DNA from 2 places in the Anoxynatronum sibiricum genome. Region 2 is predicted to be linked to the other one. Evidence: riboswitches for the same ligand, from Rfam matches in the RefSeq annotation. Region 2 holds a riboswitch; the other holds the start of a gene.
The links. Region 2 has a riboswitch for glycine ahead of gcvT (glycine cleavage system aminomethyltransferase GcvT). Riboswitches for the same ligand answer to the same signal wherever they lie in the genome.
Positions count from the first base shown of each region.

Region 1: another riboswitch for glycine. It lies ahead of AAIG11_RS10460 (GrdX family protein); the one in region 2 lies ahead of gcvT (glycine cleavage system aminomethyltransferase GcvT).

Region 1 is NZ_JBCITM010000009.1:139,033-148,131, reverse strand. It holds gene grdB (glycine reductase complex selenoprotein B) at 3-1,310, opposite strand; gene AAIG11_RS10465 (glycine/sarcosine/betaine reductase component B subunit) at 1,335-2,621, opposite strand; gene AAIG11_RS10460 (GrdX family protein) at 2,728-3,150, opposite strand; gene AAIG11_RS10455 (hypothetical protein) at 3,137-3,418, shown strand; glycine riboswitch at 3,393-3,494, opposite strand; gene AAIG11_RS10450 (TetR/AcrR family transcriptional regulator) at 3,665-4,306, opposite strand; gene AAIG11_RS10445 (glycine/sarcosine/betaine reductase component B subunit) at 4,672-5,997, shown strand; gene AAIG11_RS10440 (glycine/betaine/sarcosine/D-proline family reductase selenoprotein B) at 6,012-7,337, shown strand; gene AAIG11_RS10435 (glycine betaine uptake BCCT transporter) at 7,466-9,013, shown strand.
Region 2 is NZ_JBCITM010000007.1:139,684-148,782, forward strand. It holds gene gcvPB (aminomethyl-transferring glycine dehydrogenase subunit GcvPB) at 112-1,581, opposite strand; gene gcvPA (aminomethyl-transferring glycine dehydrogenase subunit GcvPA) at 1,578-2,924, opposite strand; gene gcvH (glycine cleavage system protein GcvH) at 2,926-3,309, opposite strand; gene gcvT (glycine cleavage system aminomethyltransferase GcvT) at 3,401-4,513, opposite strand; glycine riboswitch at 4,651-4,752, opposite strand; glycine riboswitch at 4,756-4,862, opposite strand; gene AAIG11_RS08810 (double-cubane-cluster-containing anaerobic reductase) at 4,954-6,114, opposite strand; gene AAIG11_RS08815 (ABC transporter permease subunit) at 6,111-7,151, opposite strand; gene AAIG11_RS08820 (ABC transporter permease subunit) at 7,138-8,172, opposite strand; gene AAIG11_RS08825 (sugar ABC transporter ATP-binding protein) at 8,162-9,099, opposite strand, start outside.

The sequences.
Region 1 (9,099 bases), on a different contig from region 2:
GATTATTCAATAACTGTTTGAGTTTCAATTTCTGTCTGCAGGGCTTTCATGGCTTTCTCAACCAGCTTGCGCCGCAGGGCTTTTTCTTCCTTGGCATCCACAGCCGGATTACCGAAGGGGTGGGGAATGGCGACTGCCGGAACGATCCGGTTGGCGCCCACTGTCATGGAAATGGGTACCACGGTGCATACATGAACCACAGGAAGGCCAAAACGTTCAATCTCTTTTACCATCGTTGCGCCGCAACGAGTGCAGGTACCTCAGGTGGAGGTGAGAAGAACGGCATCCACACCGGCTTCCTTCAGTTCCTTTCCAATTCTGATACCGAAGGCACGGGAGTTGCCAACGGAGGTGCCGTTTCCAACGGTGCTGTAGAAGAACTCATGAATGTGGCCGATGATGCCTTCCCGCTCCATATCACGGAGTACGTCCAGAGGCATTACCCGATCAGGATCTTCGTTGGCATACACTGGGTCGTAGCCGCCGTGGGCAGTTTCATATGCTTCGGCGGTCAGGTCTTCCACACCTTCGATGGAGTATTTGCCAAACTTGGAAGCGCTGGAGGACTCCACCCGGTCAGGATTGGTTTTGGGAACAATACCGCCGGAGGTTACCAAAGCGATTTTCAGATGACTCAGGTCACCCACAGCATCAGCGGGAGGTACCCGGTCGAAATCGGGCATGGCATACTCAGTCTGATAGTCGTCTCCCTTCAGTTTCGCCAGCAGCATGTTCACAGCCCGACGGGAACCGCGTTCTTCCTTGAAGACGTTGCGGCGAATGCCTCGGGGAATGTAGCCTTCTTCAGCAGGCAGCCCAATGGGTTCGCCATGGAGCAGTTTTTTTGCCAGGCTCACCATTCCGGGGACAGCTTTGCGCATGGTGGCAGCAGAGTTGCCGGTTTCCACAATGTAAACAGCTTTGCGGAACAGATCAGCTCCCGGGTTTTCAATGTACATACCGGTGAGGGCAGGAATCTTCAGTTCTTCCTGCACCAGCCAGGCCACTGTGGCGCAGGCCACGCCGTAACGACCGGCGTTGAAAGCAGGGCCGGCCAGAAACAGGTCAGGCTCGAAGGGTTTGATCATTTCAAGAATCTTTTGCTTGGAGATCTCCGGGTTTTCATTAAAATAGGAGTCGCCGCAGACAATGGTGGCGACAATTTCAGCATCTTCACCCAGGGCGGTGTTCAGTGCCATTCCGGGACCGATGACGCCTTCACGCAATTCAGGCGGCATGTCGGCTTTTTCTTCGCCGCCGATGCCGGCAAAAAACTGGTTCACATAATGCACGACTTTCTTCTTTGCCATATTGATCCATCCTTTCCAAAAGGTTTAGTAAGCGTCGGCGGACAAGTGCACAAAGCCGGTTTCGTTGGTGGCGCCAGTAATGGCTTGAATCTCCACTTCAATACTGCCGTCAGAACGAAGACTGCCGTCGAAGCCGCCTGCGCAGGAATCCACATAGGCGGTAGTGCCGATGAGTCGATTCATGGGAGGCAGAACAATCACTTCGTTGGCGTTGCCGTTGGTGATGACTGCATTGGCTTTGGGGTCTGCATCTGCCAGAGACTGGGAAGCGCCGTCACGGCCGGCATATTCGTCGGTGACAATGACGGTTTTAATGCCTTTTTCCTCGATTTTACGGCAGTTCATGATCAGGTCGGTATCCGGGTTTCCAAAACCTTCCTGTGAGACAATGGCACCGTCAAGACCGAGAAATTCAGTGAGTTTGGCTGTCCAGTTGGAGGAACGCTCTTTGTCGGCCAGGGTCACGTTTTCGTTGGTGATGATGACACCCATGAAGTTCAGGGTTTTGCCATGTTCTTCATACAGGTCTTCGATGATGGGATTGTTAAGATGCACATAGGTGGGGTTCTTGTCGCAGGCAGAAACGCAGTTTCCGCTGACAATGGCACCGTCCATGATTTCGGTGGGGTACATGATGGTGGGAACGATTTTTTTGGCATCCACACCATAGACATAGGTGTCATGGAGGAGTCCCTGGGTTTGAAGCATGTACACATAGCCAACCCGGGGCAGTTCAGGGTACAGCTGGGCAGCTTCCCGGGGTGCCAGGGTTTCGTAGGTTTTGACTTCGTCCGGTTCCACGTCTTTCACGGCCTGCCCCAGATAGGCGGCAGCTTTCAGACCAAGGGTGCGCAGGGCGGCTTCGTGATCATGGGACTTGATGCCGGCTTTGGGTTCGGCGGTGATGACCACGTTATGGGTTTTGGAGAAGGGGGTATAATCGGCACCAATGCCTGACATATCGATGATGCCCTCCTGGAAGCCCACCACTTTACCGGCGGTGACCACGGCCACATTTTTCATGGCATGGGTACGGCCGTTTCCAACTGTGTCAACTTTCGACAACATGCCTGGGAAAATACCCCCATGACCTTTCACCTTGACCCGGGGTTCGATGACATCTTTCACCGGGGTGATGCGAACAGACTCTCCGGGATGGGCCAGATCCACCCGGATTTTCCACAGACGCTCGTCGCCGCTGACGGCTTCCAGCAGTTCCGCATGGTCAATGACCAGAATGCGGCCGTCCAGATGGGTGCTTTCTCCAAACTGGACATCTTCAATGAATACCTTGCCAAGTTCAAGTTTCATACTGTTTCTCCCCTTTCTTCATTCCTCTTTCGTTGATGATTCGTGAGACTTTCTTCGTTTTCTGCCTGTTTTCATGCTGTTTCCTGGTGCTTCCTGACAGCTTTCATCACTCTTCCTGCAGTAACTGATCAAGTGTCTGATGCATGGTGGGTTGCTGCTGAATCACTGTTTCAACTAAACCGTAATCCACCAGCTGCAGGTCGGGCAGATGCTCATCCCGGTAGGTGCGCAATGAATTGAGACCGCCTGTCTTTCCTTTAAAAGCGTTGAGCAATGCCATGGCCTGCTCCAGCACACTGAGTGACGGATGATGCAAGTCGGTGGCCTCATCAGAGAGAAAGATGGTTCGGTAAGGGGTTTCATAGGGTTTCACACTCCCTGCAAGGGGGTGTGTGAGAAGCCGGTGACCCCGGTGTACCCGGTTGCGAACGGCCACAATCACATCTTCATAGCCGCCATCCACCCACAGAAGGTTCATTTCTTCAGGCAAACGTTCTCGTACCAGGGGATTATTGGTGACGACCATCATGGCACTCCCTCCTTTAACATCAGTCATCAGCTATTCAACCATCCAGCCATTCATTCACACCACCACATTGCGTCCTGAGCAGCCATCATTCAACCCCTTGTCAAAAAAACGGGAACACAAAAAAACAGAGTCAATCATGAACACAGCTGTCATGTTGATCTCTGTTGTGGGACCTGAGAGGTTCTTCCTGGCGATGCTGCTGCCAGGACTTGCTCCTTCGGTGCTTGCGCTTTCCAGAGCGCTGTCGATATACGGTCCTTTTGCCTGAGAAATTCACTAACTCTTTTATGAAGTTAGCTTTTACCTTCGGCGGCCCTGAACGGACTCTCTCCCGCATACGTCATCCAGCTTTTGATGAAGTTGTTAACCAGGTAAGGTTGAATGATGTCTTTTCGTTATCATTATATTATGTTTTTCTATGAAAGACAATAGCAAATAAAACAATTTGTCAAAAAAATATCAAAAGAAGCCAACATAAAGTAAATAGCCAGATGAAGCTGTTGACAGGAGACGGTTACTGGTCGAGGGTATCTGCGCAGTGATTGAATACTTTCATGGCCATGCGAATGTACTTCAGTGTGCGCCGGGTGGCTTCCTTGGGGGTGTACTCCACCCGTTCGGTGAGAAGATGCTGCAGCATGCTTTCATAAATGAGCAGGGTCATTTCGTTCAGTTCTTCCAAATCGTCTTCTTTTAAATAGCCTTCCCTGACGCAGTTTTGGAGCAGGGCCAGGTTGCGAAGCGTCAGATCCTGGTTCAACAGCATGGGCTCCAGTTCTTCCGGCAGATCTTCCAGTTCTTCGGGGAAGAGGGCGTAGTACTCCTGCATCATGTCTCGCAGGGGTTGGTTGAACTGCTTGAAAAAGAGGGTGTGATAAACCCGTGGATCCTGGAAGGAATGGTAGCAGAAGAACTCCCAGATGAGAAAATACTTTTTCAGCGCATTATCAGCGTCCTTAATGAAATCACTGAGATGAATCACATAAATTTTAAAGTGCTTGAGCAATGCAAAAAAGATGAGGTGGTCCAGGTTGTCGAAATAATTATACAGGGTGGCACTGTTATACCCGGCGATGTCGGCGACCTTTCGGATAGTGACGGCATCGATGCCTTCCTCGTCAATGATTTGGGTGGCGGCTTCAATGAAATAGCTCATGATGCGGCGTTTCTGTATCGTTTTTTTATCAGGTCGAATCACATTATTCACCACGTTTTCATTTAGTGTGCGTTTCTTGTTCAGTGTTGATTCATTATATCAACAGATTCTGCAAGAAGCAAGAAAGAGAGAGAAAGGGATAATCATGATGTTCCGATAAAAAATCAAGAAATGAGAAGTTCTCGAAAACTTGCGGGAAGAATAAGAAGCAGCTGTTTGCAAGTGATGAAAGAAATCGACGGAAAAATTTGTAAAAATAATCAAGATTATCCAATAAACGTATTTACAAAATCAATACGGTTATGATATTCTTTTATCAAAGTGAGAAACGAAACGTTTTCACGGAAGGAAGGAGTGTCAAGTCAATGAAACTGGAATTGGGACATTTTTACGTCAAGGACATTGTTTTTGGCAGTGAAACCCGGTTTGCAGACGGGGTGCTGACCATTAACAAGGAAGAAGCGCTGGAAATGGTGCGGGAAGATGAGCGGATCACAGAAGCAGACCTGGTGATTGTGAAGCCTGGCGACATGGTGCGCATTGTTCCGGTGAAAGAAGCCATCGAGCCCCGTTACCGGGTGGGCGGCGGGCCTGTGTTTCCCGGTGTCACCGGCGATCTGATGCAGGCTGGCAACGGCCGCACCCTGGCACTGAAAAACATGAGTGTGCTGGCAGTGGGCAAACACTGGGGCGGTTTTCAGGACGGACTGATTGACATGGGGGGCGAAGGTGCCAAATACAGCTACTTCTCCCAGTTGATGAATGTCTGCCTGGTGGCTGATACCAATGAAGTGCTTGAACAGCGGGAGCAGCAGAAGAAAAACCGTGCCCTGCGGTGGGCTGGCATGAAACTGGCGGAATACCTGGGTAAAACCGTGGCTGACCAGACCCCTGAAGAAGTGGAAACTTTTGAGTTGGCACCGGTAACCAAACGCACGGAGGGCGAGAACCAACTGCCCAAGGTGGTGATGGTGCTTCAACCCCAGTCACAAATGGAAGAACTGGGCTACAACGATCTGGTGTATGGCTGGGATGCCAATCGGATGCTGCCCACCTTCATGCATCCCAATGAAGTGCTGGACGGCTGCATCATTTCCGGCTCCTTCATGCCCTGCTCCTCCAAATGGGCCACTTATGACTTCCAGAATTACCCCATGATCAAACGCCTTTATCAGGAACATGGCAAAACCATCAACTTTTTGGGTGTGATCATGTCCAACCTGAATGTGGCACTGGAACAAAAAGAACGGGCCATGCTCTTTGTGGCTTCCATGGCCAAGAATCTGGGAGCCGATGCGGCGGTTGTGGCTGAAGAAGGCTACGGCAACCCGGATGCCGACTACACCGGCTGCCTGGTGGCTCTGGAAAAAGCCGGCATCAAAACCGTAGGCCTGTCCAATGAGTGCACCGGCCGCGACGGCGCGTCACAGCCCCTGGTTTCCATGGATGCCCTGGCCACTGCCATGGTTTCCACAGGCAATGTGTCAGAGCTTATTGAGCTGCCCCCCATGCCAGTGGTCATTGGCGAACTGGAATCCCTGGCCCGTGACGGTCTCTCCGGCGGCTGGGATAACGACGCCATTCTGGGAGCTTCGGTACGGGAAGACGGATCCATTATCATGGAAAACAACGCCATGTTCTGCGGTGACCAGATTGTTGGCTGGTCCACCAAGACAATGGTTGAGTATTAGGAGGTGTGTCAACAGTGAAAAAAGCGATTTTATACCTGAATCAGTTTTTCGGCCAGGTGGGCGGCGAAGACATGGCCGACCACACTCCTGAAATCCGGGAAGGCCTTGTGGGGCCTGCCATGGAGCTGGACAAACAGCTGGGTGATGACATTCAAGTCACCCATACCATTATCTGCGGCGATAACTTCATGGGTTCCCGTCAGGAAGAAGCCATTGACATGATCAAGGATTTCCTGAAAGATAAAGAAGTAGACTTTTTCTTTGCCGGTCCGGCCTTTCGTGCCGGGCGTTACGGGGCAGCCTGCGGTCATGCAGGACGTGCCGTGCAGCAAATGTTTCCCGACGCTGTGGTGATTACCTCCATGGATGAAGAAAATCCCGGCGTAGAAATGTTCCGTAAAGACATGTTCATTTTCAGAGGTGGTGCCAGTGCGGCTGCCATGAGAAATGACCTGAAGGCCATGGCACAGTTTGCCCAAAAGCTGGCCCGGGGAGAAGAAATCACTTCAGCCAAAGAAGAAGGCTATTTTGGACGGGGTAAACGGAAGCAGTACTTCCTCAACCCGCCGGTGCCTGCCACTGAGCGTGTCATTGACATGTTGCTGAAGAAGATCAATGGGGAGCCTTATGAAACAGAACTGCCGGTGCCAATCACCGACCTGGTTCCCGTGGCATCACCGGTTGCTCCTGACAAGCTGTCGGAAGCCACCATTGCCATTGTCACCTCCGGCGGCATTGTGCCTGTCGGCAACCCCGACCGCATCCAGTCGGCCTCTGCCACCAAGTGGGGCAAGTATGATGTTTCCGGCATGGACGATCTGAAGGCTGGCGAATACCAGACCATTCACGCAGGCTTTGACCCCATGGCGGCCAATGCCGACCCGGATGTCATTGTTCCCCTGGACGCCATGCGCCAGTATGAAAAAGAAGGCAAAATCAAGAAAATGTTCCATTATTTCTACTCCACTGTGGGCACCGGCACCACCCAAAAAGAAGCGGCCCGTATGGGGCGTGAAATTGCGGCAGAACTGAAGGAGTCCGGCGTTGACGGCGTGCTCCTTGTAGCCACCTGAGGCACTTGTACTCGTTGCGGTGCAACGATGCTAAGAGAAATTGAAAAAGCAGGCATTCCCATTGTGCTCATGGCCAACCTGATTCCCGTTGCCAAGAGTGTGGGCGTGAATAAAATGGTTCCCACCATCTCCATTCCCTATCCCCTGGGAGACCCTGCCACACCAAAAGAAGAGCAGTACAAACTCCGTTACCACCGGGTGGGCGTCGCCCTGGACGCTTTAACCGCTGAAATCAGCGAGCCAACCCTTTTTAAAACCAAGATTTAAACCAGCGGGGTGTTGCTCCCTGGCCATTGACTGCGGCAGCGGCTGAACCCAGCATTAACCCGCTGCCGGGTCAATGTACTTCTGATTAACGGCTCGGTTGAATCTGTGTGTAAAGGAGTGTCTGCTCAATGAACGGTAAAAAAGGTTCCAACGACGTCTTCATTATTTCCCTTGTCATTTCACTGGCCATTGTGGCCTGGGGTATTTTTGCCCCCGGCAATTTCGGAAACGTGGCCAACGGCACGTTTAACTTCCTGGTGAACAATTTCAGCTGGCTGTACATGATTTCCATGTTTGTCTTTGTGCTCTTCAGTGTGTACCTGGCCTTCAGTAAATATGGGGCCATCAAACTGGGGCCGGATGATTCCAAACCTGAATTTTCAACAGCTTCCTGGTTTGCCATGCTCTTTGGTGCCGGTATGGGCATCGGCCTGGTTTTCTGGGGAGCGGCAGAGCCTCTGAATCATTTCATTTCTCCCATCGGGGTAGAAGCGGGAACCTCTGAGGCAGCTAACTTTGCCATGCGCATTTCCTTCCTTCACTGGGGATTCCATCCCTGGGCCAACTATGCGGTGCTGGCCATGGCACTGGGATATTTCCAGTACCGAAAAGGTGCGCCAGGGCTCATCAGCAGCATCTTCACCCCCCTCATTGGCGAAAAGGGTGTGCAGGGTCCCATTGGCAAAACCATTGATATTCTGGCCATCTTTGCCACTGTGGCAGGCGTGGCCACCTCTCTCGGGCTGGGAGCCATGCAGATTAACGGCGGACTGAACTTCATGTTTGGCATTCCCAACACCCTGACGGTTCAAATCATCATCGTGGCCGTGGTGACGGTGATTTTTATCTGGACAGCCGTGGCTGGAATTGAAAAAGGCATTGCCCTGTTGGGGGACATTAACCTGAAGGCCGCCATCCTCATGTTGGTGCTGGCCATCATTGTCGGACCAACCGTGGCCATCATCAACACCCTGGTGGGCGGCTTTGGCCGGTACCTCAGCGGATTTCTCAACGACAGCTTTTTCTTGAATCCCTTTGGCGATAACACCTGGATCGGTTGGTGGACTGTCTTTTACTGGGCTTGGTGGATTGCCTGGGCACCGTTTGTCGGCACTTTTATTGCCCGGATTTCCAAGGGCCGTACCATCCGTGAATTTGTTCTCGGTGTCATCGTGGCACCGGCCCTGGGCTCCTTTGTCTGGTTTGCTGTGTTTGGCGGCATGGGTCTGAATCTGGGACTGGAAATTGCCACAGAAGCAGCAGCAGTGACAGAAACCGCCCTCTTTGTGGTGCTGAGCAACTACCCCTTGGGAACCATCGTTTCACTGGTGGCCACCTTCCTGCTGGGTACCTTCTTTATCACCTCCGCCAACTCTGCCACCTTTGTACTGGGTATGTTCAGCTCCGGTGGAGATCTAAACCCCTCCAACAGCAAGAAAATTCTCTGGGGGCTGGTGATGTCGGGTGTAGCTGTGTCCCTTATGGTAGCCGGCGGTCTGGCAACCCTGCAAATTGCCTCCATTGCAGCGGCCTTCCCCTTCTGCTTTGTGATGCTGGCGGCCTGCTATTCCATGCTGAAAGCCCTAAAGGAAGATGACCTCATGGTGACAGGAGCACCGGTCATTTCGGAACCGGAAAAAGTGATGGCTAAAGGTGAGCCTCAAACAGCAGAATAGCTGTAAGGCAGAAAAGCATCAATGAGTTTGATTTGAACCAGCCTGTTCAAACTCACATGATTATTACCGTCTGCACCAGCTGTGCA
Region 2 (9,099 bases):
AGACAAGTCGAAACTCTTTGCCCTCACCTGTAGAGTGCCGGAGGTTCTCCGGCACTCTTTTCGTTTACTCATACTGTGTCACGCCATCTTTTTTTCGGTGGTATTGTGGTGCTACTGAGAGGCTCCCGGCATGGCGCATTTCAGCACCGGCTGTCGGGCCGCCTTCACTTCATCCAGTCGGCGTACCGGGGTTACATGAGGTGCTGCTTTCAGCAGTTCCGGATTTTCGTCGGCTTCTTTGGAAATGGCTGCCATGGCTTCAATAAAAGCATCCAGCGTCTCCAGACTTTCTGTCTCTGTGGGCTCGATCATGAGGGCTTCCGGCACAATCAGAGGGAAATAGACCGTGGGCGGGTGGAATCCGTAATCCAGCAGGCGCTTGGCCACATCCATGGTATTGACTTCCAGCTCTTTCTTGCCCAGTCCTGCCAGTACAAATTCATGCTTGCACACCCGGTCGATGGGGAGACGGTAGTAGTTCTTCAGGTGATGCATCAGGTAGTTGGCGTTCAGTACCGCCATCTGACTCACTCTTTTAAGCCCTTCCGCTCCCATGGTTTTCATGTAGGTGTAGGCCCGCACATTGATGCCGAAGTTGCCATAGAAGGCACGAATACGGCCGATGCTTTGGGGCCGGTCTTCATCCAGATAGTAGGTATCGCCTTTTTTCTCAATCATTGGTGCCGGCAGGAAGGGTACCAGGTGTTTCTTCACACCCACGGGACCGCTGCCGGGACCGCCGCCGCCGTGGGGGGTGGTCATGGTTTTATGAAGGTTCAGATGCACCACATCGAATCCCATGTCTCCGGGACGGGAAATTCCCAGAATGGCATTGGCATTGGCACCGTCATAGTACAGCAGGCCTCCGGCTTCGTGAACCAGACGGGCCACTTCCTGAATGTTTTCTTCATAAAGTCCCAGGGTACTGGGATTGGTCAGCATCAAGCCTGCCACTTCGTCACTCAGGGCAGCCTTCAGGCTTTCAAGGTCCACGTTGCCGTCTTTGTCAGACTTGATTTCCACCACATCGAAACCCACCACCTGAGCGCTGGAAGGGTTGGTGCCATGGGCCGAATCCGGCACAATGATTTTGGTTCGTTTGTGGTCATCACGGCTTTCATGGTAAGCCTTCATGATCATCAGACCGGTCATTTCGCCGTGGGCGCCGGCTGCCGGTTGAAGGGTCACCCGCTCCATCCCGGTGATTTCCGCCAGCATTTCATCCAGCTCATACATCAGCTGAAGGGCTCCCTGAACCGTTTCTTCCGGCTGATAAGGGTGTAAATTGGCAAAACCGGGGAGTGCCGCCATATCTTCATTGATTTTTGGATTATATTTCATGGTGCAGGAACCCAGAGGGTAAAAACCCTTGTCAATGGCGAAGTTCTTCTGGGAGAGGTTGACAAAATGGCGAATTACATCCACTTCGCTCACCTCTGGCAGCGCGGGTTCATCCTGCCGCAGCATGCCGGCGGGAATTCCCTGCTCCACCTCCATGTCCTTCAGTTCATCCGGCGGTAATCGATAACCGGTTCTGCCAGGCTTCGTAATGTCGCACAGTAATTTAGTGTATTCTTTCATGCTTTTGCCACCTCCAGACCTTTCACCAGCCGCTGAATGTCATCCAGGGTGCGTTTTTCCGTCACGCAGAAGAGCAGGCTGTTGGGTTGATCCTGGTAATGTTTCCCCAGTTCATAGCCACCCAGAATCCCCTCTTTCAAAAGGGCTTCATTGACAGCCGCCGGCGATGTGGGCACCTGCACTGCAAATTCCTTGAAGAAGGGCTTGTCGAAAGCCCGCTTGTAACCTTCCACCTTCTCGATTTCCGCCAGGGCGTGATGGGCTTTTTTGTAAGACTGGCGCGCCACTTCCTGGATGCCTTTCTTACCCAGCACCGACATATACACCAACGCTGCCAGGGCGTTCAGCGCCTGGTTGGAGCAGATGTTGGAGGTGGCTTTTTCTCGGCGGATATGCTGTTCCCGGGTCTGCAGGGTTAACACATAGCCAGTTTTGCCTTCAATATCGGTGGTTTGACCGGCAATACGGCCGGGCATCTTGCGCATCAGTTTGGTGGTGGCCGCCATGAATCCCAGATAGGGGCCGCCGTAGCTCATGGGGTTTCCCATGGCATGGCCTTCACCCACCACAATGTCGGCGCCCAAATCTCCTGGCGCTTTCAAAATGCCCAGGGAAATGGGATCCACATTCATAATGAGCAGGCCCTTGACTTCGTGAATCATTTTTTCGACTTCTTCCACCTCTTCAATAATGCCGAAGAAGTTGGGATTCTGTAAAATGACACCGGCTGTTTCTTTGGTGATCATCGCCTTCATTTTTTCCAGATCGGTGACACCTGCTGAGGCCGGTACTGTTTCCACCTTCAACCCGTTGAAATGGGCGTAAGTGTTCAGCACCTGGCGAGTTTCCGGATGCACGGTTTCTGAAATAAGAATGGCCTTGCGCCGGGTGGCATCCGCCGCCATGCTGGCTGCCTCTGCCGTGGCTGTGGAGCCGTCGTACATGGAGGCATTGGAAAGATCCATCCCAGTGAGGTTGGCAATCATGGTCTGAAATTCAAAAATGGCCTGCAGGGTCCCCTGGCTGATTTCTGCCTGATAGGGGGTGTAAGCGGTGTAGAATTCTGATCGGCCGGTGATGTGTTTCACCACCGTGGGAATGTAATGGTCATAGGCACCGGCTCCCAGAAAACTCAGGAGCTCGCCGGTGGGTTTGTTTTTTCCCGCCAGACCGTTCATCAGCCGCTGCACTTCAAGCTCTGACTTTGGTGCCTCCAGGTTCAGTTCCCGGCCAAGGCGCACTTCTTTGGGGATGTCGGCAAACAGCTCTTCCAACTCTTTCATCCCCAGCGTATCCAACATGTATTTCACATCTTCTTCGGTGTGGGGAATATATGGAAACATATTATGCCTCCTCTTCACAGAAACGCTCGTAGTCAGCAGGTGTCATCAGTTCATCCAGCTGGCTTTTGTTGGTGATCTTAAATTTCAGGAACCAGTTTTCCAGCGGCGACTGATTGATCTGACCCGGGTCATCTTCCAGCTCAGTGTTGATTTCGGTCACAACGCCGTCCAAAGGCATGTACATGTCTGCAGCAGCCTTTACAGATTCCACCACTCCGAAGGAATCACCAGCACTGTATTCTTCATCCACTTCCGGCAGTTCCACAAACACAATATCTCCCAGTGCTTTTGATGCGAACTCCGTCAGTCCCACATAGGCTTCCTCTCCCTGTACATCCACCCACTCGTGCTCATTGGTAAACAGCAGGTCTTTCATAACTCTCATGTTCAGTCCTCCTCATTTTCATGTTTTTGGGGTTTCCTTTGGTATTGCTTGATGTTGATTGATGTTGATGCTTATTGATAGAACCTGGGAGTTATCCCCGGGCCTTGGTTCTCTTTCGATAAAGGGGCAGTTTCACGATTTTTGCCTTCACCTGTTTGTTTCGAATCTGAACTTCCAGCGTTTCGGCACCTGTCACTTTTTGCCTGTCCACCAGGGCCTGCCCCACGTTTTTATTCAATGTGGGAGACAAATAACCCGTGGTGACAAAGCCGATTTTTTCACCATTAAGCAGCACTTCATAATCACTGCGGGCAATGCCCCTTTCAATGAGTTCGAAGCCCACCAGCTTCCGGGGCGGCCCTTGCTCTTTCTGTTGAGCCAGCACTTCCCGGCCGATGAAATCCTCTTTTTTCAGGGAGACAAAGTATCCCAGTCCCGCTTCAAGCGGAGTGATGCTGTCGGAGATCTCATGCCCGTACAGGGGTAAACCGGCTTCAAAGCGCAGGGTGTCACGGCACCCCAAACCAGCCGGTTTGACTCCTTTGGATGCACCGGCTTCCATAATAGCCACCCAGACTTTCTCCAGTTCGTTCCAAGAGGTGTATACCTCAAAACCATCCTCACCGGTGTATCCGGTGCGGGAAACCAAACACTGCACTCCGGCAATGGCAACGTTGTCTTTGAAATTGAAGAAACCAATTTCAGACAGATTGGTGTCTGTCAGAGACTGCAGGATTTCTTCTGCCAGAGGTCCCTGCAGGGCCAGCTCTCCTGTCTCGGAAGACTGGTTGGTGAGACTCACCTGGTATCCGGCGGCCTGCTCCTGCATCCAGACCACGTCTTTATCCACATTGCCGGCGTTAATCACCAAGAGGTACCGGTCAGACTCATATCGGTAAACCAGCAGATCATCCACCACGGTTCCGTTAGGGTAACACATCATGGTGTAGAGAATCTCGCCGTTGACCATGGCTGAAAAATCATTGGTCAGCAGCTTTTGTAAATATGCCAGCGCCTCCGGTCCCTCCACCAGCACCTCGCCCATGTGTGACACATCAAACATCCCGGCCTGCTCGCGGACGGCATTGTGCTCCGCAACGAGCCCCTCATACTGCACCGGCATTTCCCAGCCGGCATAGACCACCATTTTACCGCCATTGGCTGCGTGCCAGTCCGTCAATGGTGTTTTTCTTGATTCTTCCATAACGCGCCTCCTCTCTATTCCCTACCATACCCCGCAAATCACTGCCTCATTCATGTGAATCATTAAACAGAAAACCCGCAAACCGGCACGAAAAAAGGACACACAAACCCATCACTTGGTGATGGTGTCAGTATGTCCTCTGTTATCAGGCCTGAGAGTTTCTGAGAAAACGGTGCTCGGCATCATCCGACGCAGTTTTCACCTTGCCCCTTCGGCGTTCCCTGAGGAACTTTCCAGAGTCCCGTCCAGCCACGATCCTGTTGCCTGAAAGATTCTATACCAGGGGTCCAGTCCGGTATATTGCTTCTTCGGCTCTCCTTATACTTCGGAGATCTCCCGTGACCTTCATTCGGTTATTAAAATGCTTTCTTATTTCATTTTAATTGAGTTTGTCGAAAGATGCAACAATTGTTATTATAATGACAATGATTTGGATGAACTCATCTTTTTTCTCTTTCTGATTGAAGCATCTCAACAAAAGCTTCAATTCTCAGCCTTAATTGACCAATATCATTTTCTGAGTAATCTGTTTCTATGTGAAGGTATTTCATATCACAGTCCTTAGTGATAAATCGCTTCACTTGTTCTGCCTCCACATTATAAGTATGGCATGCATGCCAAGTCAGTTCCACCACCCCTTCTACTCGATAACTGTGAATCAACTCTTTTAGCAGCTGAAACCTTCCGGGATTGGGTGTCATACATGGACAGGCAATGTTTACATAATATTCGGCCAAAGCAGCAAGAGGCTCCTGATTTTCATTCACCCTTCGACTGACAGTTTTCAGACCACCACATGTTTCCATGGCCACAATCACCGCACCACTGTCTTCCAACAAATGCATCACCTTTTTATTGGTGGAAGGACATCCTGTCAAAAGTAAGCGTGGCCTATCTGCCATTTCCTGCATGAAGGCAGGTTCCCCTTTCCGTTGTTGAAGCAAGGTAATCGCCTCTTTCATTTCCTGAATACGCCTGTCGATATGACAGTCAAATCCACCCCCGCCGGTAATCACATCTGCTTCTCTTCCAAAGACAAATGGTATGTCCCCTCGATTCAGTTCATAGACTTGTTGGACCGTCTGACGATGCTCGTTGAATAGCTTGATTTGTTCTCTTAAAGCTTCTTCGGTAATTATATTGCCTGTTTCCCGTTCTAAGATTTCAATCATCCGATGAATTTCATCCATCCATTGCTTCACGCTGGAAGCCTGTTCATAGGTTTGTGGCAAGTAAAGCACATGTACAGGCTTGACCCCCTTTAACAGCTCAAACATTTTCTTTTTTCCATCACAGGTAGCATCGGCAAACAGAAAATCACTGTAATGAAAATAGGGGCAGGTATCATCCAAGGCATGTCCATAGCTTGCTTTGATCAAGGGACACAGATTTCTTGGTAGGTGTTTTTCTGCCGTTGGAATAGGCTTTTCCGTTCCTGCACATAAGGATACCGGGATGGCTTTGGCTGCAGCAATGACCTCTTCCGGCGTAAAAGCACAGTAGATCCCCACCACTTTAGCGCCCGCTTCTATCAGATTTCTTCCTTCTTGAAATACATTGGCTTCGATGGTTTCCTGATAATGCTCGCCAAACTGCTTCATACTAATTCTCCTTCCTGTTGCTTCAGGCTCATCATTAATGCAAAAACGATGGTCCCGTAAGCTATAAAGCTTCGAAAGTACTCACCCAGGGCTGCATTGGCAAACAGGTTCTGTCCTGCCATGGGAGAAACAATGAACAGTGTGTGGAACAGAATTAGTCCTTGAAATGCCTGGGTAATAGTGGCCCGCTTCAATGTGGCCCCGCCCGCCATTAACGCCGCTGCAGCAAAGATGTTCACATTGAGATGCCCTGTGTACACATTCACCACTCCCATATTCTGAATAAACAGCAGATGGCCTAAAGAAGCCATCATGGTAGAGAGTACAATGGCTTTCTTTCGGGTTTCGTCAATATCTATCCCCAGCTTCTCTGCAATGTCAAGGCTCTCTCCCACCACTCTAAAACGGTAACCCAGCGGTGTCCTTCTCACATAAGCGATGAATACTGCGACCACTCCAATGATGATAAAGGGTACCATGGAATAGGATCCTCGCACTGTATGGAGCGTCAGCACACTGTCAAACAAATTCTTGTACATGACGGTGTCCAACATGTTTCTTAACCCAACACCTTTCGACAGCACCAGTTGAGAGTTTCTTACCGGAATAACCGTTCCATACCCCACCATAAAAACAAGATGATACAGATTGGTGGCCAGAAAACTCATGACAATCCCACAAATCATTTCCTTGCCTTTTGCCCGATTATACACCCATGCAATCATACATCCACTGAAGTAAGAAAGAATGAGACCAACCGTCAGTGCAAACAACAGCCCTGCCAGACCGGGAACCTGAAAATCCAGGGCCAGAATCAACCCGACCTGTGCGCTGATGGCACCAATGGAAATGGCAAAGTTGATTCCCATACCCGCCATAATAGGAATGAGCAACGCAAGCACCATCACCCCGTTTCTCACGATTCTGGCATACACTTCACCGCCCATATAAGCAAGGCTCAGGCCTGCAGCCTGGATACCTGCGATGGATAGAATGAGGAACACCAACGGAACAATGAACTGTCTACCTTTTTTCATAGAGACCTCCTCTTCCTTCCTGCAGGAACGCATAGAGTATGATGCCGTTGGTGACCATCATACGGATCATTTCCGACATTTCCGGGACCAAGAAGGCGTTTGCCACCGGAACCGATAGTAAGTAAGTGGTCTGATATAAATAGGCTCCCACCAATGCCTGGCTGACTGTGGCTTTACTTCTCCCCGCTCCACCGATGAGAAGCGCAGATACCGCAGGGAAAGCCATCATCTGGGCCCCATCATAGAGTTGTACAAACCCATAGCTCTGAGCATAGACACAAATCCCCATGGCTGCCACCACTGCCGACAAAATGATTCCCAAGGTTCTATGGTGATGAATGTTCAATCCTGACAAAACCGCATAGCGTTCATTTTGGCGAACGACTTCCATTTCATAGCCAGTCTGGGTCTTCATGAAAAAATGAAGGAGTCCGGCAATCAGCAGCACAAAGCCCATAAGAGCAACGGGCACCTGTATGGATCCAATGTTCATGACCAGTGTGTCATCCAGTATTCTTCCAAAATAATGCTCCAGGGAGATACGGGGTCTTAATCCTTGTCCTCCTACAGGATAAAGCATTTGACGGTTGGTGAAAGGGGCCATTGTCCAGAAGAGGTTCATCAGGGGAATAAAGGCAAACCCGATGAAGGTGCCCATGATTTCCTCTCGCCCCTTTAACCGGTTTAACAGCATGGCATACAGGTATCCAAAGGGGACGGCAATGATCATCCCGCACAGCAGGGAAACGCCAAAGCCAGTCCATCCTGCCAAGCGCCATTCAATGGCCAGGCACATCCCCAGCAGCCCAGCTGAGATACCAATTCCCATGCCAAAATTCACACCTGCGCCCACATGGATCATGGGGATGAGAGATAAGACCAGCACCCCATTCATTGCCCATTTTACAATAGAATCGTTGATCAAAGCCGCAAATGGGACTTGCAAAAAGACCATGCATGCCACAAGAAACAACAAGTACCCAAGAATCATCACTTGGGGTAGCTTCAGATTAATTTTCATCGTCCGTGCTCCTTCGTCTTCCGGCAAAAACCCTGCTAAACTCCGTTTCTGGCTGTTCCGGGGTTAACACATCCACCACGCATCCCTCATACATAATGGCAATGCGATCACAAATCCTTCTCAGTTCTGAGAGCTCTCCTGAGGACACCACAATGGTGAGTCCCCTATCTTCCCGCATTGTAAGGAGCATTTCCAGTATCCGTTCTTTGGAATAGATATCGATGCCCCGAGTCGGTTCACCAATGAACAATACCTTTGGATGGGTGGTTATGGCTCGGGCAATGCATACTTTCTGTTGATTACCGCCGCTTAACTGGCCCACTGGCTGTTGGTAGCTAAGACACTTAATCTGGAACTGCTGAATTATCTGATCCGCATACACCTGGATGGCATCCTGCCTTAAAGGGGATAAGCCCTTCAATGATGGGTATTTCAAGAAGCGTTGCTGATGGCCGCCTTTGCCAATGACAATGTTTTTCCATATGGGGCTGTCCCCCAAGATGCCCAGCTCTTTACGCTCATCCGGCAATAGATACATCCCTTGTTGAACCAGTTCCTCAACATTCCCCATTTTCATTGTTTTCCCTTGATAAGTCACCGTTCCTTCCACAGGGAGCAGGCCGAAGAGGCCGTAGCCAAACATCTCCTGGCCTTGTCCAGCCATCCCTGTAATGCCCAGGATTTCCCCCTCATACAGTTCCAAAGCCGTGGGCCTACCAGCCCAAGCACCTGTAGTCCTTCCATACTGTTCAAATGACAGAAGCGGCTTCGATCCTTTCTTGATTGTCCGCCTCTTTCCATTAGATGCCTGCAGCACTGTTCTTCCAATCATGTTCTGGGCAATGGCTGTCACATCAAAGTCAGGTGGGTGATCGTACTGTGCAGCAATGACTCCGTCCCGCAAGACAGTAATGCGGTGACACAGAG